Linked DNA regions of Lacibacter sediminis. The protein of the gene in region 2 interacts with the protein of the main gene of each other region in a pairwise test. Links are inferred from orthologs where the notes say so. Each region holds a gene or a part of one and is shown on either strand. Other genes may lie near its edges.

Region 1 (12,165 bases), 3.4 Mb from region 2 along the record:
AGATGTGGTGGATGATGAACAAAGGATATTAGATGTAAGAAAAAAGTATCGTGATCGTTTTGTTGGTGTAATAGGACAGCCCAGAATGAATAAATTCTTTCAGGCTGAACGTGAGTTTCGTGGAGTATTATTGAATCAGTTAAAGAACCGCCCAAATAAGCCAATGTTGCAACGTCAAAAGAGAAATTAATTTGGAATTTTTGGTTCTTATGTTATAAATTTGCGAATAGGTGTTTTTCATAGGTTAGCAACGGCCGACTCTTTTCAGGGTTGGCCTATTTTTTTGCCCTGAAACCCGCTACAGCACTGCATTTCAGCAATTCAATAGATACAATAATACGTTACTCATCAAGAGTTTTGCAAACAGCAATTCAGTGAAAAAAAACCGTTTTATGCTGACTTTAAAGAAAATAATATATGTAGAAGAGATGCCGTCTTACTTCAATAAAACAGTCTTCATTAAAAACTAAAGACAGGTGTTTTCAGATCATGATAGAATAAAAACTTCCAGTTTTCTTTCTGTCCCTGCGCCCACCACTTCACACGCAGATCAGCAGCAAGCTTTCCATCGAAATCATATTTGGTTACAAACTTTGTTTTCATCTGGAACAACTGCGGCGCTACATCGCCACCAAAGAAAACGGTTTCGTTGTTTTCTTTTATCCAGAATGCCTGGTGCCATGGACTATGTCCACCTGTCCATTCGTAATGAATATAATCATCAATAACACCTGAGCTTTCAACAAGCTGCAAGTGATCTGATTCGGGCAATATACTTACATCATCAATTGCATACGACTTTGATAATTTGCTTACAGCAATTTCAAGCTCTTGCTTATTTACAATGTACGTTGCGTTTGGGAAACTGATAAACCGTTGTTGCAATACAGCATCTTCTTTACTCACACCACCGGCATGATCTCTGTGCAAATGACTCATCAATACCTTTGTTACTTCCATTGGATTGATACCTGCCTGCATAAGGTTATGATGTATCTGTAATGTGCCGTCAGGCATTGTAAAGCCGAGCCCTGTATCAAGTAACAAAATATCTTTTTCGGTGATCACAACAAATGGTTGCACTTCAACCAACAAACTACCTGCGGGGCGATCTTTTATATTATCTTTCTCAGGATCGAAAGGAACAAATTTCTTGGAACCATCTACTGTAAAACTACCTTCTGAAAGTGGAATTATTCTCATGTGCCTGTATTATTTAACTGCAACTGCTGTTGCCTGGATTCAATTAAGAAGTTGCAAAGATACAGGCAGGAAGTTTAATCAATTCATCACCAGTTTTGGAGCACCGATCATTGTATCAAATATGAAGAGTTCATCAAGCTCATAAGTGATAAACTTACGGATTGGAAATTTATCGATCATTGCTGCCGCTTCCATTTCAGAGTCAGCATTCAATACCACCCAGCCTTTGGTTCGTAATCCATTTACGGAATAAGTGATGATCACTTCTTCACGCATTAAATCATTGATATGTTGCCGATGGCTTGGTATGATTGCCCAAAAATCATCTTCCAGTAAATCGGGGAGGTAAAATGTGCAGAGATATTTTTTCATACACGATCGATTTAACATGATTAATAAGAGAACAGCAGACAAACGTTGATCTGATTATCGAAGCACCATACTACGGTCGGCATCAAGGCGCAGCATAATAAAGATCAGAATGGTGAATGTAACAAGTGAAGATCCACCATAGCTTAGTAAAGGTAGTGTAATCCCGATTACGGGCATTAAACCAATTGTCATGCTGATATTGATCATTACATGAAAGAGAAGAATAGCCGCCACGCTGTAACAATACACCCTTGAGAATGTACTTCGTTGTCGTTCAGCAAGTGTGATGATGCGATAAAGCATAAAGAAATACAAACCCAGCAGCAAAGCACTTCCCCAAAAACCAAAACTTTCAGCAATGGCGGTAAAAATAAAATCGGTGTGTTGTTCCGGAACAAAATCGCCTTGCGTGGTAACTCCTTTCAAAAATCCTTTACCAGCTAATCCACCGGAACCAATTGCGATCTTCGATTGCTTTACGTTATAGGTATAATCCCGTTTTTTTCCACTCGCCTGTTCCTTTTCAAATTGTGCAATTCGTTCAGGTGACCTGGGAATATAACTCTTACCAAACATATTTAACACACGTGCAGCCTGGTAAGGTTTCATGATCTTATCAAACACAACGATGTTCACAAACATATGAAAGCCCAGCAGCACAAGATAAATGATGATCATGGCGAGCAATAAAAACAGGTTGCGTTTAAACTGCCGCCAGAAATAATAAATGATGATCAATGCAATAATGCCCAACGCAATTGCATAAACCAAAAACGATAATACAATTGAGGAGATAAACAATACCACGAAGGAAAAACCTACGATCAGATACATGGCTGGTAACCCCTCTCTGTACATCACCAAAAAGAAAGAGAAATAAACCAATGCAAGACCGGTTTCTTTTTGTGCAATGGATAATAATGCCGGGCCCAACGTTAATGCAAATGCAATGAGATGCGACCGGAGGTTATTGAATTCCGTTTCCTGCCTGCTTAAATATTTTGCCAATGCCAATGCAGTAAACACTTTACATAATTCAGCAGGTTGCAGATTAAATCCACCACCTAATGCGATCCATGATTTTGAACCACTGATATCTTTACCGATCACAAACGTTAACAGCATCAGTAAGATACCGGCCATGTACAAAAGATTGGCAATAGTGGTAAAGAACTTACTATCAGTTAATAAAATAAATACACCCACCAATGAACTGATGCCAATGAACAACACCTGACGTGAATAGTTTTTCTTTAATTCCAGTAATGACTGAACAAACGAATCACCCATTCGAAACTCAACTGAAAAAATAGCAATAAAACCTACCAGCACTAAGGCATAATACAACAATACTGTTGTAGCATCAACTCCCTTTCCTATGCTTGCCTGTTTTTCCATCAGCTGTTACGTTGCTTTGCTTCTTTAAGTGATTGTAATTTATGGGTTGGTATAATAGCCATTAACCTATGTTGCTGTTCTTGATCTTTTGCCGGTTGTTTGTTTGGCATCGTCGGCAGATGTTTTAATTGACCAATTGCAGTTGAATCAATCCGCATGCGTCTTTCTTTTACACGTTGTGCAGAATCTCTCAACTGTTTGATCGAATCTCTTCTAAACAATTCATACCTGATCTTCGCCGGTGTAATAACAACGTTGCTGATGCGTTCGATCTCAGCTTTGCGTTTATCACCCGCAATAGAATCGGTCAGGAATTTCTCCATCAGTAATGATGCAATAGGTGCTGCCCATGTTGAACCAAAACCTGCATTTTCCACCACCACGCAAATAGCGATCTGTGGATTATCTTTTGGTGCAAAGGCTACAAAGAAAGAATGGTTCTGTTGTTTCTTTCCTCTGAAATAGTTTTCTACTGTACCTGTTTTCGCACACACAGAGTAACCTTCAATAGCAGCATTTCGTGCAGTACCATTTGTTACCACCATTTCCATCCCGTCAATTACTGCCTGGTAATAATCATTAGGGATATGAAGCGGTGAAATTTTCTGACGATACTTATTCAGCAATGTATCTTCTGCTGTTTCTCCATCAATATTCTTTACAAAGTGAGGCGTGTAATACCAACCTCTGTTTGCAATTAAACACATGGCATTAGCCATTTGCATTGGAGTGGCTTGAATTTCCCCTTGTCCGATACCAAGCGATGCAATGGTGCAACTGCTCCATCCTCCTTTGCGAAATACTTTATTGTATCGTGCAGTATCGGGAATATAGCCTGCATACTCCCCGGGAAGATCGATACCCAAACGATGCCCCAAACCAAAACCCGACATATATTCTTTCCACTTCATCAACCCACCTTCAATATTGCCGTACTTCTTATTATCAAGTGCCATGCGTAACACATGTGCATAATACGAGTTGCAGGAGTTGGCAATAGATAAACTGAGGTTGGCAGCATGTCCTGCATTAGTATGTGTACAGGCCGGCCTGCCGCAAGGACCATAACGGCCAAAACAGGAATAACCAAATTCAGGTGTGATCAATCCTTCATCCAATGCCACCAATGCTCCTAATGGTTTAAAGGTTGAGCCGGGAGGATACACACCTTGCATACCACGATTAAGTAATGGCGATGCAGGATCTAAAAACAAACGGCTGAAATTCTTTCTCGATTCAGAACCTGTTAATTCATTGGGATCATAAGTTGGACCTGATGTCATGGCGATAATGCCACCCGTCTTCGGTTCAATGGCAACCACGCTTCCCACTTTATCATTCATTAATTTTTCTGCCAGCTGCTGCACTTCCACATCAATATAAGTATTGAGATGGCGGCCTGCAACTGATATTGTATCAAATTCACCGTTCTCATATTTACCAATAGGCCGGTTAAAATTATCACGCAGGATGTACTGGATCCCACGTTTACCCATCAATATTTTTTCATAATAACTTTCCAGGCCACTGCGCCCGGCAAAATCACCCATCTGGTAAAAGAAGTTCGAGCGTTTCAACATCGGCGAATCAACTTCACCTACATAACCAAGAATATGAGCGGCAGCTCTGTAAGGGTAGGTACGAATGGGTCGTTCCTGTAAAAAGAAAGCCGGTTGAAAGCGGAATAAATTCTCATTTATCCTTGCATATTTTTCAGGAGAAAGCAATGGTTCAAATACGGATGGCCTGTTGCGTGAGTTCTTGATAATAGCTGTTACTACCCTTTCTTTAAACTCTGCTGTATCAATACCCAGAATGCGGCAAAGTATAATTGTATCAACTCCTTTCAATTGCGATGGTGTAACCATCAGATCGTACATGGTTGTGTTATCGAGGATCGCTTTGCCTTTACGATCGAAAATAATTCCACGGCTTGGGTAAACAATTTTGCGGAGGATGGCCTGGTCGTTCGCCAGTTTTGAATATTTGGAAGTAAACAGTTGCAATGTCATCAATCGTACAAGAATGATGGCAAACACAATTGCTATAATAATACGGATGGTGGTTTGTCGTGATTGATTAAATTCGGCCATGGCCTGTTATAAGGTTTTTCAAAATTTGCGCATCAGGTATTGGTTAAAAACTTCTGCTTTCGTATAAAGATAATTTCAATTACTGTTATCAACAACAAACTTACTACGGTAGAGCCCAAAGTTTTTAATAAAAGATATAAGATGTTGCCAAATTGAAAGGCCTGGATCGTAAATAACCAACCATGATGAAACAACGTAAGTGCGGTTACATAAGTAATGTACTGTGTAAATCCAAGGCTGGCAACAGAAGGTTCACGGTAGTTGAACTCAACACCTTGTTGCGGCACTAATAAATTAATAAGGAACGGCCGCAGGTAACCGATCAATACACAGGCAGCAGCATGTAAGCCGGGTGTTTTTGTAAAAAAATCGAGACAGATACCACAAATGAATGACACCAATAACAAAGTGCCACGGCTGATATTAAACGGCAACCAAAGAATAAAAAGAAAATAAATATAAGGTGTGATGTATTGATGCAGAGGCGGCACCTGGTTAAATACAAATACCTGCACCAAGGTGAATAAGATCAAACGGATGATATTTCGTAAGAGATTGCTCATTTCTTTTGCTTGATGCGTTTTTCCAGTTCAAGTTGCTCGGCACGTTGCAGATTAGCTACCACAAATACATTCTGTAAACTGCTGAAGTCATTTGAAGGGCGTACCTGCAAAAAATAATTGTTGGTGCTTTTTTCAAGCAACACCTTTTCAATAACACCGATCATAATGCCGGAAGGGAAATCAGAGTACTGACTTGTGATAACAGTATCGCCTTTTGCAAGCTTTACACTTTTTGGTATATCACGCAGCTGTACAATTCTCGGATCTTTGCCATCCCATTCTATGCGCCCACTCTCTCCTGTTTTCTTTAACCTTGCACTGATACGGCTTTGCTTGTTGAGCATGCTCATGGCTGTTGCAAAATTTTCTGTTACATCCAGCACCACACCTGCAACACCGCTGGCAGTGATCACAACCATACCCGGTTGCACGCCTTGTTTACTGCCACGATGAATGGTGAAATAGTTATTGGGTTGAGCTACTGAATTATTTACCACTGCGGCTTCCATATAAAGATACTTACGTAAAACACCTGTGGTATCTACAGGAATTGAATCTGTAACAACACGTTGCGTAGTATCAGGGCTTTGAAAATTTTCTGCAAGTTTGTTTTGTACTTCAGCCAGTCGTTTACGCAGTGCTTCGTTTTCTTTTTTAAGACTGAAGTAGCCGCTCACTTTGCTGTACTGTTTTTCAATACTTCCGGTTATTTCTCCGGCAGTATCCATATAAGCGGCCTGGTGAAATTTATTATACCTGAACAGCAGGGACATACTCACCACCTGTAAAAGCAGGAAAAACAATAAAACCGAAAAACGCCTGATAAAAGCAAAAAGATTCCGCACGAAAGGTGGGTTTTAATTGGTTCTTCCGTTCATCGATGTCCCAGTCAGTTGCGCATCACAAACGGATAGCGATTGTAATTTTTAAGTGCAATACCTGTGCCTCTTACCACACTCTTCAGCGGATCATCAGCAATATGAACAGGTAATTTGATTTTTTGATTCAGACGTTTGTCCAGGCCACGGAGCAAGGCGCCACCACCAGTGATATAAATACCACGACGGTAAATATCAGCGGCCAACTCAGGAGGAGTCATCTCTAATGCTTTCAGGATCGCTTCTTCAATTTTGAAAATGCTTTTGTCCAGTGCTTCAGCAATTTCCTGGTAGCTAACCATGATCTGTTTAGGAATACCTGTTACTAGGTCACGACCGTTCACCGGAATATCGTCGGGCGGGCTATCCAGTTCTTTCATAGCAGCACCAATCTGTATTTTGATCTGCTCGGCTGTGCGTTCGCCAATGAGTAAACTGTGATAGCGGCGGAGAGCTTCCATAATATCGGCAGTAAATTCATCACCGGCGATACGGATACTTTGGTCGCAAACAATACCTGCAAGAGCAATCACCGTAATACCGGTAGTACCACCACCTATATCAACGATCATATTACCAACGGGTTCTTCCACATCAATACCAATACCAAGGGCAGCTGCCATTGGTTCATGCAAAAGATATACTTCCTGTGCACCGGCTTGTTCAGCACTGTCACGCACCGCTCTTTTTTCTACTTCTGTAATGCTGGAAGGTATGCAGATCATCATCCGCCATTTTGGAGCGAACAATGGTTTTTTGGTCAATACTAATTTTATGAGCTCACGGATCATTAACTCAGCCGCATTGAAATCGGCGATTACACCGTCTTTCAATGGGCGAACCGTGCGAATGCTTTCATGGGTTTTTTCATGCATCATCAATGCCTTCTTACCCACGGCTAACACGTTCTTAGGGTTGTTCCGGTCGAGTGCTACGATGGATGGTTCATTCACCACAATTTCATCGTTATGTATAATGAGGGTATTAGCTGTACCCAGGTCCATTGCTATTTCCTGAATAAAAAAGTTGAAGAGTCCCATATTGGTTACTGGAAATTATAATTCCGATGGTTGCAAATTTGAGAGAAAAATTTGGAATAACAACGCTAAAACCGTGCCCGTAAGTGTTTTTCCTCCCGATTTTTTCAAAACAAGTTTAACCCTTGCCTGCAAAGCATTTCGTCAATACCACGAAAAACAAAAAAGACATTTCAGAAACTTCGTTTATACTTCTCAGTTAGTGCCCATGAATTCGTAGCCGATATCGCTGCGGTAATACATTTTCATGAAGCGGATGCCTTCAAGTACCTGCTTTGATCTTGCTACCGATTCAGCAACATCTTTACCGAAAGAAGTAACCGTAAGTACACGTCCTCCATTGCTCACAATTTTGTCGTCTTCTGCTATGGTGCCGGAATGAAAAATAACAGTTTCTGCAGTTGATTGATTGAGGCCGGTAATTTCATACCCTTTGATATAATCGCCTGGATACCCGCCGCTTACAGCTACCATCGTGACCGCAAAACGTGGGTCTTGTTCGATCTTTATTTGATCTACTTCCCCTTTTGCCGTTGAAACAAGCATTTCAACAAGGTCGTTCTTCAGCCTTGGGATAACCACCTCGGTTTCAGGGTCACCCATGCGGCAGTTATATTCAATGACATAAGGCTCGTTGTTTACTTTAATGAGACCGATAAACACAAAACCCTTGTACACAAATCCCTCCTCACTAAAGCCATTGATGGTTGGTTCAATGATCCTTTCCTTCACCTTTTGCATAAACACCTCATCAGCAAAAGGCACCGGACTTACTGCACCCATGCCACCCGTATTTAAACCGGTATCGTCTTCGCCAATCCGTTTGTAATCCTTTGCTTCCGGTAATATGCAATAGTTTTTGCCATCGGTCAACACAAATACGCTCACCTCAATACCATTCAAAAACTCTTCGATCACCACTTTTTTACCCGCATCACCAAATTTGTGCTGATGGATCATCATATCAAATTCAGCTACAGCTTCGAGATGATTATTGCAGATGATCACCCCCTTACCCGCAGCCAGTCCATCGGCTTTGAGCACAACGGGCAATGCATGGTTCATGAGGTATTCACGACCTTCGTCAAAATTGGTATCAGTAAATTCTTTGTAGGAAGCTGTTGGAATATTGTGGCGCTCCATGAATGCTTTGGCAAATGCCTTACTGCCTTCAAGCTGCGCTGCGTATTTTGAGGGACCGATAACACCCAACCAGCCGTCAGCAAAAGGATTGGTTTTATGTGCTTCATCAAAATGATCATACACGCCTTTCACCAGTGGATCTTCCGGACCTACAACTATCAGATGAATCTGTTTGTCACGACAGAATTGTTCCATCGCTTCAAAATCACCATCCACACGCAAAGAAATATTGGTACCACACAAAGCAGTGCCGGCGTTACCGGGAGCGATATACAATTCATCGCACAAAGGACTTTGTACAAATTTCCAGGACAGGGCATGTTCACGGCCACCAGAGCCAAGCAGTAGTATATTCATGTCGGATTTTACTTCAGGCCCGAAATTAGACCATACTGCTGCAACTTCCTAAACCTTTCGTCAAAACTGTAAGAATGCGAACAGTGATTAGCCGTTTCTATTTATTCCTTACTTTCGGCACTCCACGAATTAAAAAACTTAAACCAATTGTATGAGCGAAACAACCGCACAAAAAGGCCATCCGAAAGGCCTTTGGGTTTTATTTGGCACTGAAATGTGGGAACGATTCAACTATTATGGCATGCGTGCCGTACTGGTTTTATTCATGACCAAAGCATTGCTGTTCGATAAAGCATTTGCCTCAAACCTTTATGGAAGCTATACCAGCTTAGTTTATCTCACTCCATTGATTGGTGGTTTTATTGCCGATCGTTACTGGGGAAACCAACGCTCTATTATTGCAGGCGGTATTGTAATGGCACTGGGAGAATTTTTACTCTTCTTTTGTGGATCAACTTACGCATCATCGCCAGATCTGTCTTCTATATTATTCTTTTCGGGTCTTGGTTTAATGATTGCAGGTAATGGATTTTTCAAACCGAACATTTCTTCATTGGTTGGTCAACTGTATCCAAAAAACGACAGAAGAATTGATCCTGCTTATACCATCTTTTATATGGGCATTAATGTGGGTGGTGCAGTTGGGCCGTTTATATGCGGGTTGGTAGGTGACACCGGCGACCCTGCTGATTTTAAATGGGCATTTTTAGCGGGCGGTATTGGTATGTTGATCAGCGTAGTTGTGCAGTTGCTGTTTCATAAAAAATATGTTCTTGGTCCAGATAAACAAGTGCTTGGCTTAACGCCTGCTGGGTCGCCATCTTTATGGATCAAACCGATTGCGATCATTATTGGGTTAGCAGCGTTTTCTGCGTTAGCCATCGGCATGTTATATATAGATGCGAAAGTTGTCAGCTATCTTACCTACTTACTTGCAGGTTCTGCTATCCTGATCTTTTTTATGGTGATGACCGACAAAACGCTTAACAAATTTGAAAAGCACAGAGTCATTGTATTATTCACCGTGGTATTCTTTGTGATCTTTTTCTGGAGCGCATTTGAACAGGCCGGAGCATCACTCACCTTCTTTGCAGAAGAACAAACCCAACGTGATCTTGGATTCTACACCGTTCCTGCAAGCTGGTTCCAATCGCTTAACTCTTTATTTGTTGTGGCTTTTGCACCAGTGTTTGCCTGGTTATGGTTGAAGCTGGGGAAGAAGGATCCATCGGCCCCAACAAAAATGGCCATCGGCTTAATGCTTCTTGCAATTGGTTATTTGTGGATCGCCTTCGGTGTAAAAGATGTTGGCGCAGGTATTAAAGTAAGTATGATCTGGTTAACCGGTATGTATGCGTTGCACACATGGGGCGAATTATGTTTATCACCAATCGGCTTGTCGCTTGCAAATAAACTTGCACCATTTAAATACGCTTCGTTGCTGATGGCTGTTTGGTTTTTAGGTAACGCATTTGCGAATAAGCTTGCAGGTGTGCTTAGTGCATTATATCCTCCGAGCATTGCAGAAATCAAAAAGGCTGCTGACGTGGGTATAGATTTAGAACCCATTTTGGCAAAAACAGTTACACCTTCAGCAGAGGTAATTGCCAAGCTTAACGACGCAGGTATTCCTTATAAGTTTCAATCCATACTTGGTTATGACATTAACTCGCTTTACGATTTCTTCGTGCTGTTCGTAGTAATGGCAGGTGTTGCATCACTCATCTTGTTTGCATTAACAAAGAAGCTGCAAACAATGATGCATACAAAAGAGGCTTGATCTTAATGCAGGTGAACTATAAATAAAGAAGGCGGTCGCTTTGCAACCGCCTTCTTTATTTATCTTAAGTCTTTTTAGAATTTAAATGAGTTGAATATTTTGTTAGCAGTTGTTTCGTATGCATCACGCTCTCCTTCTTTACTTAGATAAGTGAGTACATACCCTTTACCATTACTCACACAAAATAATTGTTTGATCTGTACATCATAAGTCATTTCGCCAGGCTTGCCTTTGTATATGATCTGGTATGCACGTGACCCATTGCGGTTAAAGAACATCGATGAAACTTCACGATAACCTTTCACAAAATCTTTTACCGCATCCATGTTTGTTTTTACATAATCATCAACTGTAGTACCGGAGTTTATTTCTTCGATCTGCAGGTTCAGGTACTGGAAAAATTTATCCTCTCCATTTTCTGCCGGCGACGTTATTTTAAAAACAGCATTTTCTGATTTATCATCAAACTTCCAATCGCCGGGATAGCCAATGGTGTAGCGGCCTTTAGGATCGCTATACTTTTTCAACTCGCTACTGGTTGTAGTGGTTGTATTGGGGGAGTTTGTTGTGTTATTGTTTGGTTTATTGTTGGTGCCTGTATTCAGATCATTTACCGGAATACGTGCCGGCTGCGCCCATGCTACAGCAGAAGACACAACAAGGGCAAGGGCTACGACAATCTTTTTCATGTGCTATTTTTTATTTGATTTTAGCCACATGTTATTTGCCATAAAATTTTCATCGGGATTGGATAAAATTTACCTCCGAAAATTTTATGGCTCATTTCATGTTCTTGATGGTTGTAGTATAAAAGTACAAACTTGTTTCACATCACGCAATGAAAACCCTGTCAACCGCTTAAAATACCGTCTTCCACGGATAGTTTCCATTGGTCATCAACCATGTTTTTAGTTCAAAAATAAAAAGATTAGTTTTGCGACTCTTATTCTACGCATATGAAGGTCTCATTCGTCTTAATTTAAAAAGACACACGCCGAAACACCAATTAACTGAAGCAACGCTTCAGCCATTTCATTTTATTTATTCTTAAACCTTTTTCATGACGACGATTAATAACCGTAACAGGCTTTCATATATCTATCAAACATTTAAACAATCACTCAATGGTGAGGAGCAGGATTATACACAGGGTAGCATTCGCAAAGCTGTGTTTCTCCTGGCTATTCCAATGATTCTTGAACTAAGTCTCGAAAGCGTATTTGCAGTAGTGGATATGTTCTTTGTAGGTAAGCTCGGCAAAAATGCTATTGCAACAGTTGGCTTAACAGAATCGGTGATCATGATCGTTTACTCAGTTGCCATTGGCTTAAGCACTGCTGC
Region 2 (12,255 bases):
ATCAAGTTATACTTATGATGCGGAAGGACGATTAGCAGTTGTTGAAAATTTATCGCAGGCATACGCCTACAAAACAAAAGAAATAGTTCGTCATCAATACACATACGATTCAACAGGATTACCTGTTTCGATGTTGCGCATTAAAAACGGAACAGATACTGCGTTTATTCAATTTAAAGCTGATGAAAAAGGTAATGTGGGTGAAGAGATCATCACAGCAAAAGGAAAACCAACGCAAACCTGGTATTACTATTATGATGTGCAAAACCGCTTAACAGATATTGTACGCTTTAATGATCGTGCACGCCGTTTGTTACCTGACTATGTGTATGAATACAATGAACAGTCTTTGCTTTCGCAAATGATCTCCGTACAAAGTGGAGGCAGCGATTATGTTACCTGGCGCTACCAATATAATCCCCAAGGATTAAAGACAAAAGAAAGTTGTTTCAGTAAGCAGAAGCAGTTGATGGGATATGTGACGTATAGGTATGAGTGATGAATAAACAGTGATGAGTATAATACAAATAAAAAAAGCGACGAAGAACGTCGCTTTTTTTGTGCCCCGGAACGGAGTTGAACCGTTACGACCGTTGCGGGTCACAGGATTTTAAGTCCTGCGTGTCTACCAATTCCACCACCGGGGCTCCAATAGGGTGAAAAAAAATCCCGCATGAGAGCGGGACTGTGAGCGGAAGACCGGGCTCGAACCGGCCACCCCGACCTTGGCAAGGTCGTGCTCTACCAAATGAGCTACTTCCGCTTGTAAAAGAACGATTGGGTGCAAATGTAAGGGACGTTCAATTAATTGACAAAAAACTCAGCAAAAATTTTCAGCTTTCGCCTGAAGAAAAACGATCTCACGACCCGGATATGAACTGAAATCCAATGTAAAGAGCAATCTTTATCAATTTTCACTCTTACCGGCGGGTTTCACCGCTGCATTAAAAATTGTCTGCATATCTATAATGAGAACTTTTGCAGTAGTATCAGTTGATGAAAATACAGGTGATTCAGTTGATGAAGAAACGTCAAACAGCACTTGCTTGGCCTTCTCCCTGCTTTTTGTTTTTTCAAGCACAAGTTGTTTCAGCAATGGTTTGGGAGTCCAGTCTTTTTCGGTTGAAGGGTATCCAAATTCATCGGTATAATAATTTACGCCGAATGCCGGCTTAAATAAATTCACCGGTGGTCGCACAAAAAATATCGCCTCTGTTCCTTCCTCATAATTATTCATGAAATAAGAACGCAAAGCGGCATATTCTTTTTCCAATGGTTTCGAAAAATTGATGTGGTAATTATAGACTGCAACAGCACAAAAAACAAGACCAGCTAGTCCTGCTACAGCATTTCTCATCCTGCTGGATGTCAAAAACATAAGTACAAAATCACAAACCATTACGAATACCAGGAAATTGAGTGCAAACATTGTTCTGTACGAAGCAAAGCTTTCAACTGATATCATCAACGGCAGGTAAGCAAGGATAAGCAATGCAAAACAAATAAGTATATGACCGGTGATCTTCCCCACATTTTTTTTCCCGATCTGCACAAACAAACTGATCACCCAAAAAAGTATAACCAATGGATAAAATATCTGCGACAAAACACTTCTTGCATTGTACAGAAAATTAAAACTAAATGCCTGCGCCAACGGATAGGAGAAAAAGAAACTCAGTTTCCCTAAAGGATCAATATTAATTGTTGCCCTTGTACTTGGCGGAACATTGTACACTTTAAGTGAATACTTGAACAGGAAATAATACACAACATAACATGTAAGATAGAAGCCCACACCGATGACGATCGTTCTGTCAATTTTAGCAGTTTTGTTTTTTATAAAATACAGGAAGAAGGGCAAAAGGAAAAAACCAAAGGCTGTTTGGTAAGTAAACAACGAACACATGGCGAAGAACAGGCTTACAACCAGTGTAAGTGTAGAAACTTTTAAATAAGTCTCGTTGCTGTGTACTTTTTTAAACAGGAAATAGCCCGATAAAAAAGCAGCCAGTGTGGCCAAAAATATTTCGGCACAGGATGCCCATCCAACATAAATGGCAGCAGATAAACTGCAAGGAATAAACACGACGGACAGTGCCCATACTTTGCCATCGATTTTAAGATCATCAAACAGCTTTCTGGATAACACTCCATACAACAGGATAAACATGATCATGGTAGCAAATGAAAATATCCGCAACCATTTTATATCGCCAATCGAATCCATATTGCCAAAGGCACCATCAATTAACCAACCGGTAATGAGTCGGCCCTGGTTCAGAAACATGATAAAATTCGAACCGTCATTATTGTACCAAAGCTGATGTGCTTCATCAGTAAATGCGTACTCAGCAAAAAATACCGGGTAATAGATCAGGAAGCTGGCGAGGATGGCGATACCAATTATTGTAGACAGGTGTTTTGAAGTCTGCATGCAATTAAATCAGGGTTTCAGGTTAATTTCTCGGAACAAAAAAGCCCTCCTTTCTGCAAAGAGGGCCGAGTATTATTATAAAAACACTTATTTATACTTAGGATTGTAAAGCGTGCTTTCTGGCATTTGCACTTCCGGCTTTCCTTTATAACGGTAGCTGTACAATTTGTAACATCCACCCAGCAAAAATGCTGCAATACAAAACACCTGTACATAAAACAGGAAGCGGGATGAAGTTACCCAGTTACTCGTGATATCTTTTTGCTTTTCGTCGATGATCTCTTGAGCCATATTAGTCGGTTTTTACAGTTGCAAATGTAAGGGATGATGTGTTACAACCCTTCAGACAGCCTTTACAATTTCAGAAAAAATCTTCTTTTTTTGGATGAAATACTGCCATACAACTGATCCTTTGTATACGGTTTTTAAGCGGGGGTATGTGCCCGTAGCAGTCTGTTTTGGGCCAAATACCCAACCTGTAAAGGCAAAATGGGCTTTAATCACAGCGAAAAAATAAATTGATTTTCCACTGAGTAATTCTTTCCAGGCCGATACTGCATCTAACCCAACCCGCAGCGGAAGCTTCCACCACAGTTGAGACCAAGGCAGGTTTTTGCAGATCATCACCAGGTTATTACGGAAGTTGAGAAATACTTTTTGGCTGCTGCCGGTTGGCAAGGTGCCGCCACCAACATGATGCACGACCGATTGCGGGCAAACAAATACTTTGTATCCGCTCCGCTGCAAACGCCAGCACAGATCGATCTCTTCCTGGTGCGCAAAAAAGAATTCATCGAAACCTTTCATTGCATGAAATTGCTCAGCCCTGATGAACAGTGCTGCGCCACTTGCCCAGAATATTTCTACAGCATCGTTGTACTGTCCGGTATCTTTTTCCAACACATCAAACACACGGCCACGTGAAAACGGATAACCCAATGCATCAATCCATCCTCCACTTGCACCTGCATATTCAAATGTATCTTTCTGATGAAAAGAAAGAATTTTTGGCTGACAGGCAGCAATGCTTTTATCTGCTTCCATCAACTCAATAATTGGTTCGATCCATTTAGTAGTTACTTCCACATCACTGTTCAGCAACACATAATAATCGGCCTTTACCTGTTGCAGAAAAAAATTATAGCCTTTTGCAAATCCATAATTCTCGTTGCTTGTCAATATTTCAACCGAAGGAAATGTTTGTTGTACAAACTGTACCGAATCATCTGTTGATGCATTATCAGCAACAATCACCCGCAGATTTGTGTACGTTGATGCTAATACAGAAGGCAGAAACTGTTGCAGGAAATTTCTTCCATTCCAGTTAAGAATAACAACAGCAACAGACGGGAGGGTTTGCAAGTGTGGTAAATATTTTTTCAAAAATAGCGGTTGAGAGTGAAACCTTGTCTAAATTAGGGCATGCTTGGTCAATATTTTAACTGGCGAACATTACTGGCAATTATTGCCATTGGCATTGTAACCGGTACTATTTTTTATTCGAACTATCTGGCCGATAAAATTGCAGTTGATGAACGACTGAAAGTGGAGCAATGGGTGGAAGCCGGTAGGTTCCTGATCATGGCACCCATTGATGCTGATACAAAACTTCCTTCACTCATTCGTAACGAACAGAAATCGATCCCCATTATTGAAACAGATGAGAAGGACAGTATTGTGAGTTATATCAATATCGACAGTTCAAAAATTGCAAACGATCCCGGTTATCTCGCTTCAAAACTAAAAGAATTCAAAGGTCAGAATCAACCAATCATTCTTGAAATAAGTAAAGATCCGTTGCTCATCAATAAATATTATTTCGGTCATTCTGCATTGCTGCAACAGGTGCGTTACTATCCCATGGTGCAGTTGTTTATTGTAGCACTGTTCATCATCATTACTATTTTCTCTTTACAGATCAGAAACAAATCAACCCAAAACCAGGTGTGGGCAGGTATGGCCAAAGAAACGGCGCATCAACTTGGTACGCCTGTTTCATCGTTACAGGGTTGGGTGGAAATGTTGAAAGAAGAAAATGCACAATCGCAAATTGCAACTGAGATCGAAAAGGATGTACAGCGGTTACGACTCGTGAGTGATCGTTTTGGAAAGATCGGCAGTACGCCTCAATTAGAACCGAATAATGTGGTGCGGCAGGTAGAAGAAATGGTAGAATATATCCGCAAACGAGCAACGGGTAAAGTGCATCTTGAAGTGAAGAAGAATAAAGCGGATATGATTGCAGCTGTTTCTCCCCCACTCTTCGATTGGGTGATTGAAAACCTGTTGAAGAATGCATTGGATGCGATGGATGGCAAAGGAAATATTACGGTTGATATGCACGAAGAAGAGCGAACCATCATCATTGATGTAACAGATACGGGCAAAGGCATTGTATCGCAAAACATCAACCGTGTGTTTAAACCTGGCTTTACTACGAAGAAACGTGGCTGGGGTTTAGGTTTATCGCTCAGCAAACGTATTATTGAACAATACCACAAAGGACAACTGTACGTAAAACACTCAGAGCCGGGAAAAGGCACTACGTTCAGGATTGTGTTGAAGAAGTAAAAGAAAGCCGGTAGCCTGAACTCTGTACTCAATATTCACTCTTTACAACAAGCAGCCCTGCAAATAAATTTGATTGAATGGGAGCAGCATTTTACATTTGCACCCCCGAGCCCGGGTGTTGAAATTGGTAGACAAGCCACTTTGAGGTGGTGGTGTTCGAAAGGACGTGCTGGTTCGAATCCAGTCCCGGGCACAGGCAAAGCCCCGATCAAATGATCGGGGCTTTTGTATATGTAGAGTTTTATTTGTCAGTTGATCATAACCGAATACCCACGCTTGCTGTTACATAAAAACGATTGCGTCCATATTCACCGTTTGATGTAATGAGGTTTTGCGGCATTACATAAGATGGACTTAATACTGCATTGAACTTACCCCACACCAACACAAGCGGCATCGTGTATTCATAAGCAAGAATAGAAAACGTATTTACATTCCTTGTTTCTGTTACAGTTTGTGGCGGACCAACCGGCAAACCTCCCACCGTACTGTTTTGTTTTTTCTGATAGGTTTCGCTAAAACGTTGCGTACCACCATAAGCTGTTACGGTTGGGTTAATGGCAAAGGCTTTTGGCTCACCCTCCTTAAGTGGAATGATGAATAAATGATCAAGCCCTGCTGTTGCACCGATATCAGTGTTGTTACTGAATTTCAAATCGGCACCAAGATTTATATTGACAATTTTATTTTGAAGGGACGTATTAATTCCTGTCTGGTATTTTAATGCTGATTGCACAAGTACTGATTCTTCCTTATAAAGAAAACGTGACACAAACACATTACCTGAAAATTTTTCACTCTCCGGAAAACGATAACCAAGTTCTACACTGCCACCGGTATACTGAAATGGCAAAGCACTGTTTGCAATAAAAATAGCGGCGCCCTGTGCATACAACCCATTTTTCAATTGATAACTGATTATGGGTAACGTAGCACTGCTGCTCAAACTATCAGTACGTCCAAGAAAATGCACAAGCGATTGATGAGCGATGTTGGCTGTAAAAACAGGCTTTCTTGTATCAGCTTTTGTACTATCGCTCTGTGCAGAAAGAATCAACGGACTACACAGCACAAAAAACAAAAACAGTTGTTTATACTTTTTCATGGTTTTACGGTTTGATAAAGGTTTGAAGAAGAAAGTCCCGCCGTGGCGGGACTTTCTTTCCCAATCGTCAATACAAAATATTCACCTTACTGACGACCTGTTGAAACTGCTGAGTTACTGTTTACAGATACTTCAGCATTAGCATTTACTTTTGTTTTCTTTGCTTTCTTAACTGTTGCTTTTGCATTCGTCTTTGCATCGGCTGCTTTTGCTTCTGCTTTTTCTTTCATAGCATCAGCTTTTGCTTTAGCATCAGTTTTAACTTCTGCATTACCGTTGATCTCGCCATTGGCAGATGCGTTGTTTGAATTTACTTCACCGTTTGCGTTCGCATTTGTACTGCTGCTGATGTTTAAGCCGGGCTTCACATCATTCCGTAATTCTTTTTCTGTTGTACGGATACCTTGTGCTTCAGTAACTACCATTTCTTTTACTTCAGCAGAAATACCTTTGCCTTGCTCCGGCACATTTGTTTCTGATTTCAAACGTGCATCAACAGCTGTTTCATTTGTTACTTTGGCATTGCTGCTTTTTAATGTTGCATTTGCAGCAGCATTTGTTTTTGCTGATACATTTGCTGTTGTACGTGTAGCAACATTTGCTGTTGTTTGCACCACTTTACCTGTAGCATTTACCACTCTTGTTGTAGCCTGTGTTGTTTTACCAACTACATCTGCTACTTTACTTGTGCTTACGGTTGCTTTTGTAACTGCGCTTGTTGTGCTGTTTAAATTAAGGTTTACCTGTGCAAGGGCAGCATTTGCGAAAAGCATTACAACTGCTGCGGCTGATAACTGTTTCATCTTGTTCTTCATACTGTTTTGTTTTGATGATTGAATAAGTATAAAAGCTTTTTGAGCTTTTCAACGGATATACAGACAGAGGATATTTTCAGAGGTTTAAAACTGTTGATAAAGTTTTTTTCACATCAACACACACCTAAAATCATAAACTGTGCCAAGAGAAATTTTCTTTTACTTATCACAAACAATAACATGTAATTCGTATTCAAAATCAATACTTAAGGAATATCTGAAGAGGTTTAAAAAAGATAGATGCCGATACAAACTATCCGCTTACAAAAATATTTTCAGCGAAATAAAATCCATTAAAAAATCAATTGCGTACATAAAAGGTTTTTTTCGTTTATACACGCTTGCGAAGCTTTTATTATGCACATCAAAATGCATCACTTTTTTGTTGATCAACAAATGCAGAGGGAGTTTTTTTGTATTGAGGTTAACCTGTGCTCCTGCTTATGATCCCTGATTGCAGGTAAGGCCAACAATTTAAACTGATCAGACTATGATCAGGATCATCTTTTTCACCTATCCCTGTCAGTTACCCGAAAGCTCCGCCCGTTTATTTTCGTATATAAATAATTTCAAATGAAAAAAATCATCAGTTCCGGTTTTATTGCAAGCATTGTTTTGCTGGTGTTTGCCTACCTGTGTTTATTGGTGATGCCGATCCTTTTACCAAAGGTGGCAGAAGAATATTATAACCCCGCTTTTGTAAATGATGAATCACGCAACTTGCTTTATTATGTTCATCCCGTTGTGCTGGCCTTTGGGCTTGCCTGGTTCTGGAACAGGTTTAAATCATTATTAAAAGGTAATGCACTGATGCAGGGTATTGAAATGGCATTGATCTATGTTGTAATTGCTACCATTCCTTCATTATTGATCACATATAGTGCCATTAATGTTTCGTTACTCACTACGGGCACATGGCTATTGTATGGTTTTTTCCAAGCCTTGATCGCAGGAATTATTTTTTCAAGAATGCATGTTTAGATCGTTTAAGTATAGTTATTGACTTTCGTTTTCTCATGTTTAAGGTTTGACAAAAAAAGAAACCCCTCTGCAAGCAGAGGGGTTTTACACAACTAATAAAAATCAACGATTCTAAAAATTCACCTTACAACTATAAAACAAAGATGTCTCCATGCTAAAGCATAGAGCAAGTTATTAGTCTGGTTTTTTACCATCCAGAAATGTATTGATGGTATTGATCTGCGCCTGGTTATTTTCATCACTCTGTACTGTGTAATTGCTGTAGAAATTTTCTGCAGGCGAAATTGTATTGTACAGTTCTAAATTACGGCGGAGATATGCCGGCACAGTGTCAAACTCATTATTCGGATCGCTGCCATGGATGTTAAACGAGAGGTTTCTCAACTTCTGTAAACGATCGGCTGCTTTTTTCCGTTGCTCTTCTGCCTCATCCGTTACCGGAGGCTCTTCCGAAGAAGCAAGATGAACATTTTGATCGGCCCTAGACTCTTTCTCCGCCGTTGGTTGTTCTTTTTTCTCCACCAACTGCATGTCGAACGATTCTTCTTCGTCTTTGACAATGTGCAATTGTTGAACTGGAGCTTCAACCGGTTTTTCTTCGGCTTTTATTTCCGGAATGGATTCTTCTTCGTCTGTCTCTACATAAATCATCGTTGGCTTCTTCAGGAAAGCACTTGTAGGTTTTACTTCCTGAACTGGCTGTTTCATTACCACTTCTTCTTTCACTTCTGCAAGCGGAGCTGTTATTTCAGGTTGCATAGTTTGCACAGGAGCAATTGGCTCTAATACAAATTCGATCTTTTCTGTTTCAACAACAGGCGCAGCTGCTACTTCCACTTTTGCAACAGGCACTTCAGTTGATAAAACAGGTTGCAGGTTTACCTCATTCGTAACGGCAGGGGCAACATTTTCAACAGGAGCCGGAGCCGGAGCAGGTGCCGGAGTTGGCTTCGGCTCCTCCGCAAAAAGAGCGGGCTGACTGTATGCTTTTTTCTCTGGCTCGGCCAAAGTCATAACGATCTTTTCTGTTTTCGGTTTTACTTCTTCCACAACAGCAGGCTTTTTATCGAACGGATCTTTTGCTTCAAAACCTGTTGCAATTAATGTAATACCGATCTTATCGCCTAATGTACTATCATAACCCAAACCGAGGATCACATCGGTGTTTTCACCAGCCTGTGATAATAAATGGTTCTGGATAATTTCAACTTCATCCATGGTGAACTCGTGATCACCTTCGGCACTGTTGATATTAATCAATATCCATTTTGCACCTTTAATATCATTATCATTCAACAATGGCGAATTCAATGCTTCTTCAATAGCACGCTGCGCACGGTTATCACCATTTGCACTTGCATTACCAAGAATTGCTACACCACCATTTTTCATAACGGTACATACATCGGCAAAATCGACGTTGATCTGACCGGTACTGTTAATGACATCTGTGATACATTTTGCAGCAGTGGCCAATACATTATCTGCTTTTGAAAATGCTTCTTTCATTTTTAAATTACCAAACTGGTGACGCAACTTATCATTGCTGATCACAAGTAAGGTGTCAACATATTCTTTCAAACGGCCGATACCATCTTCCGCCTGTTGAATACGTTTCTTTCCCTCGTAACCAAATGGTGTAGTAACAATACCAACAGTAAGTATGCCGAGATCCTTACAAATTTTTGCAATGATGGGTGCACCACCTGTACCTGTTCCACCACCCATACCTGCAGTAATAAAAGCCATCTTGGTGTTTACTTCCAACATGGTTTTTAATTCTTCTAAACTTTCTTCAGTTGCCTGGCGTCCAATTTCAGGATTAGCACCGGCACCAAGGCCCTGCGTTAAATGCGGACCTAACTGCACTTTGTTCGGCACCATGCTTTGTGCAATAGCCTGTGCATCTGTATTACAAATAATAAAATTTACTCCTTCAATAACTTGAGCATGCATGTGATTTACTGCATTGCTACCACCGCCACCAACACCAATTACTTTGATGATGGATGACTTTTCCTTTGGCAGATCAAAATGTATCATAACTTTCCGGGTTTGCTGGGTTAGTAAGTTTTTTGTTGTGAATGGTGAATGGTCAATAGTGAATGAATACTCATTACTATTCACTCATCACTCATAGCTTCCTGTCTTCTTCTTCGTTAAACAAATCAATCAATCCATCTTTAATGCTGTCCATAAATCCTTTCAGGCTCTTGCGTTTTTTTACACGCACTACATGTGTTTCAGATTGTTCATCGTACACATTCACCACTTCTGCTACAGGTTCTTCTTTTACTTCTATTCCTTTCAGCTTGTTCTGTGTGTTCTCGAATACGTTGTAACCTTTCATGATCAAACCAATACAGGTTGAATACATTGGCTTGGCTAATTCATCAATATGACCGGGAGCTAAATGTTCGTTGGGGAAACCAATACGTGCATTCAATCCTGTTACATATTCTGTTAACTGAATGAGATGTTTCAATTGTGAACCACCACCAGTTAATACAATACCACCATTGAGCATGCGGTTATCTAAACCAACCTGCTTTAAATGATAGGTTACAAAATCCATGATCTCACTCATACGTGCCTGGATGATGTGTGCAAGATTTTTTACACTGATCTCCTTGGGCGCCATTCCACGAATACCCGGAATAGTGATGAACGCATTTGATTTTGCTTCATCAGCCAATGCGCTGCCAAACTGCACTTTCATTTGCTCTGCCTGTGTACGCAATACACCTAATCCCATTTTAATGTCGTTGGTAATGTTCTCACCGCCGAATGGAATAACTGCAGTATGTTTTAAAATACCTTCATAAAAAACTGCAAGATCAGTTGTACCACCACCAATATCAACAATGGCAACACCTGCTTCAAGATCATGCTCGCACATAACAGCAGCAGCAGATGCTAATGGTTGTAACACAAGATCTCTCACTTTCAAATTGCTCTTTTCAACACTTCGATTGATATTGCGTATTGCATTTTTATCGCCGGTGATGATGTGGAAGTTTGCTCCAACTTTCACGCCACTATAGCCGATCGGGTTCGGAATATTCTGAAAGTTATCCACGGTAAACTCCTGTGGTATCACATCAATGATCTGATCACCAGCTGGAATATAGGTTTTGTATTGATCGCCGATCAGCTGATCAATTTCACGTTGCGAAATTTCTTCTTCGTTTTGCTGACGAACAATATCGCCACGTGTTTGCAATGATTTAATGTGATGGCCTGCAATACCAACGTATACTTCGTTGATCTCCAGATTTGGGTTGCTTGCATAGCAATTTTGTAAAGCCTGTTCAATGGCTTTAATGGTTTGATCAATGTTTAACACCATGCCGTGTTGTACACCGCTGGAGTTTGCACGACCAAAGCCGAGAATTTCAAGTTTGCCGAATTCATTCTTACGTCCGGCAATAGCAGCGATCTTGGTTGTACCAATATCCAATCCCACGATGATGGGGTTGTTATTGACAGCCTGTGCGCTCATTGCTGTTCCGTTTGTGGGTGATTCCGTTGTCATAGTTGTATGTTGTTTTTTAGTTGTGTGAACTTTTTTGTTTTTATGGTTATCAACTGTTGTGCATGTTTGTTCATCGTTGCGTCGCACTCTTGTACGCTTTTCCTACATTCATCTTCAACCCACCCCTTTCATCATTTTCCTTAGTGCCATACTCTATAGCCCCTCCAAGGAGGGGATGAACACTCTCATTATTCATCACTCATTCTCTTTCTTCTTCATCACTGCTTTAGGTTGTTTTTTCACAGGTTGGCTCTTCGCTTCATTCAGTACACTTTCTTCTTCTGTCTTCGGCTTAGGTTTTTGCTCAGTTGGTTTTGGATTTTGCACTGTCTTCGTTACTTGCGATTTGTCTCCTTGTACCTTGTTGCCTGTTGCAGGGGTAGGGAGTTGGTTTTTCATCGCATTGCGATTTTGAGTTGTCTCTGGTTTCACAGTAGCGGACTTTAAAACGGGCTCTGTAGGTGTTGGTGCACTCTTATAGGCCCCGGAGGTAAGCAAACTGTTTGGTTCGTTGTTTATAATTGGTTTTTCAGTTGTTAATGTTGTATCGCTGTTAATATAACTTGTGTCAATAGCCCTGCTTACGTCATAATTATTCTGGTCAACCACAAAACTTTTAAACAGACTTACACTATCTCTTCTTACAGCTACCAGTTGTTTATCGTAACGCACATCCAATGCGCTGTAATAATTCCAACCGGTTTTATTCATGATGTTTTTGTAGAACAACAGCAAGCGGTTAAACTTCTGTTCCATCTTTTCTGCATTTCCAAACTGAATGAGATGATTGCCAAGCTTTGGCACTAATTCAAAT

Evidence for each region.
Region 1: the proteins of ftsA (region 2) and H4075_RS02525 interact in binary tests that used the Escherichia coli proteins (3 or more experiments, as listed by UniProt). The link is inferred for Lacibacter sediminis from one-to-one orthologs.

What each region holds. Positions count from the first base shown.
Region 1 is NZ_CP060007.1:535,990-548,154, reverse strand. What follows is about bases 5,534-8,319. They hold H4075_RS02525 (rod shape-determining protein), read right to left. Parts: upstream 7,548-8,319; coding sequence 6,519-7,547; downstream 5,534-6,518. Other genes in these bases: purD (phosphoribosylamine--glycine ligase), read right to left, coding at 7,740-8,319; mreC (rod shape-determining protein MreC), read right to left, coding at 5,626-6,474; H4075_RS02535 (rod shape-determining protein MreD), read right to left, coding at 5,534-5,629. Outside these bases: H4075_RS02560 (hypothetical protein), read left to right, coding at 1-190; H4075_RS02555 (MBL fold metallo-hydrolase), read right to left, coding at 460-1,203; H4075_RS02550 (hypothetical protein), read right to left, coding at 1,282-1,575; rod shape-determining protein RodA, read right to left, coding at 1,630-2,973; mrdA (penicillin-binding protein 2), read right to left, coding at 2,973-5,066; more of H4075_RS02535, read right to left, coding at 5,099-5,533; more of purD, read right to left, coding at 8,320-9,044; H4075_RS02515 (peptide MFS transporter), read left to right, coding at 9,196-10,824; H4075_RS02510 (PsbP-related protein), read right to left, coding at 10,899-11,513; H4075_RS02505 (MATE family efflux transporter), read left to right, coding at 11,885-12,165. UniProt on the Escherichia coli protein: Forms membrane-associated dynamic filaments that are essential for cell shape determination. Acts by regulating cell wall synthesis and cell elongation, and thus cell shape.
Region 2 is NZ_CP060007.1:3,958,057-3,970,311, forward strand. Bases 9,242-12,117 are described here. They hold ftsA (cell division protein FtsA), read right to left. Parts: upstream 11,442-12,117; coding sequence 10,041-11,441; downstream 9,242-10,040. Other genes in these bases: ftsZ (cell division protein FtsZ), read right to left, coding at 9,242-9,949; H4075_RS16835 (cell division protein FtsQ/DivIB), read right to left, coding at 11,637-12,117. Outside these bases: H4075_RS16770 (RHS repeat domain-containing protein), read left to right, coding at 1-499; H4075_RS16785 (glucosyltransferase domain-containing protein), read right to left, coding at 908-2,434; H4075_RS16790 (hypothetical protein), read right to left, coding at 2,522-2,725; H4075_RS16795 (glycosyltransferase family 2 protein), read right to left, coding at 2,777-3,817; H4075_RS16800 (sensor histidine kinase), read left to right, coding at 3,857-5,005; H4075_RS16810 (hypothetical protein), read right to left, coding at 5,262-6,110; H4075_RS16815 (hypothetical protein), read right to left, coding at 6,197-6,925; H4075_RS16820 (hypothetical protein), read left to right, coding at 7,499-7,906; more of ftsZ, read right to left, coding at 8,081-9,241; more of H4075_RS16835, read right to left, coding at 12,118-12,255. UniProt on the Escherichia coli protein: Essential cell division protein that assists in the assembly of the Z ring. May serve as the principal membrane anchor for the Z ring.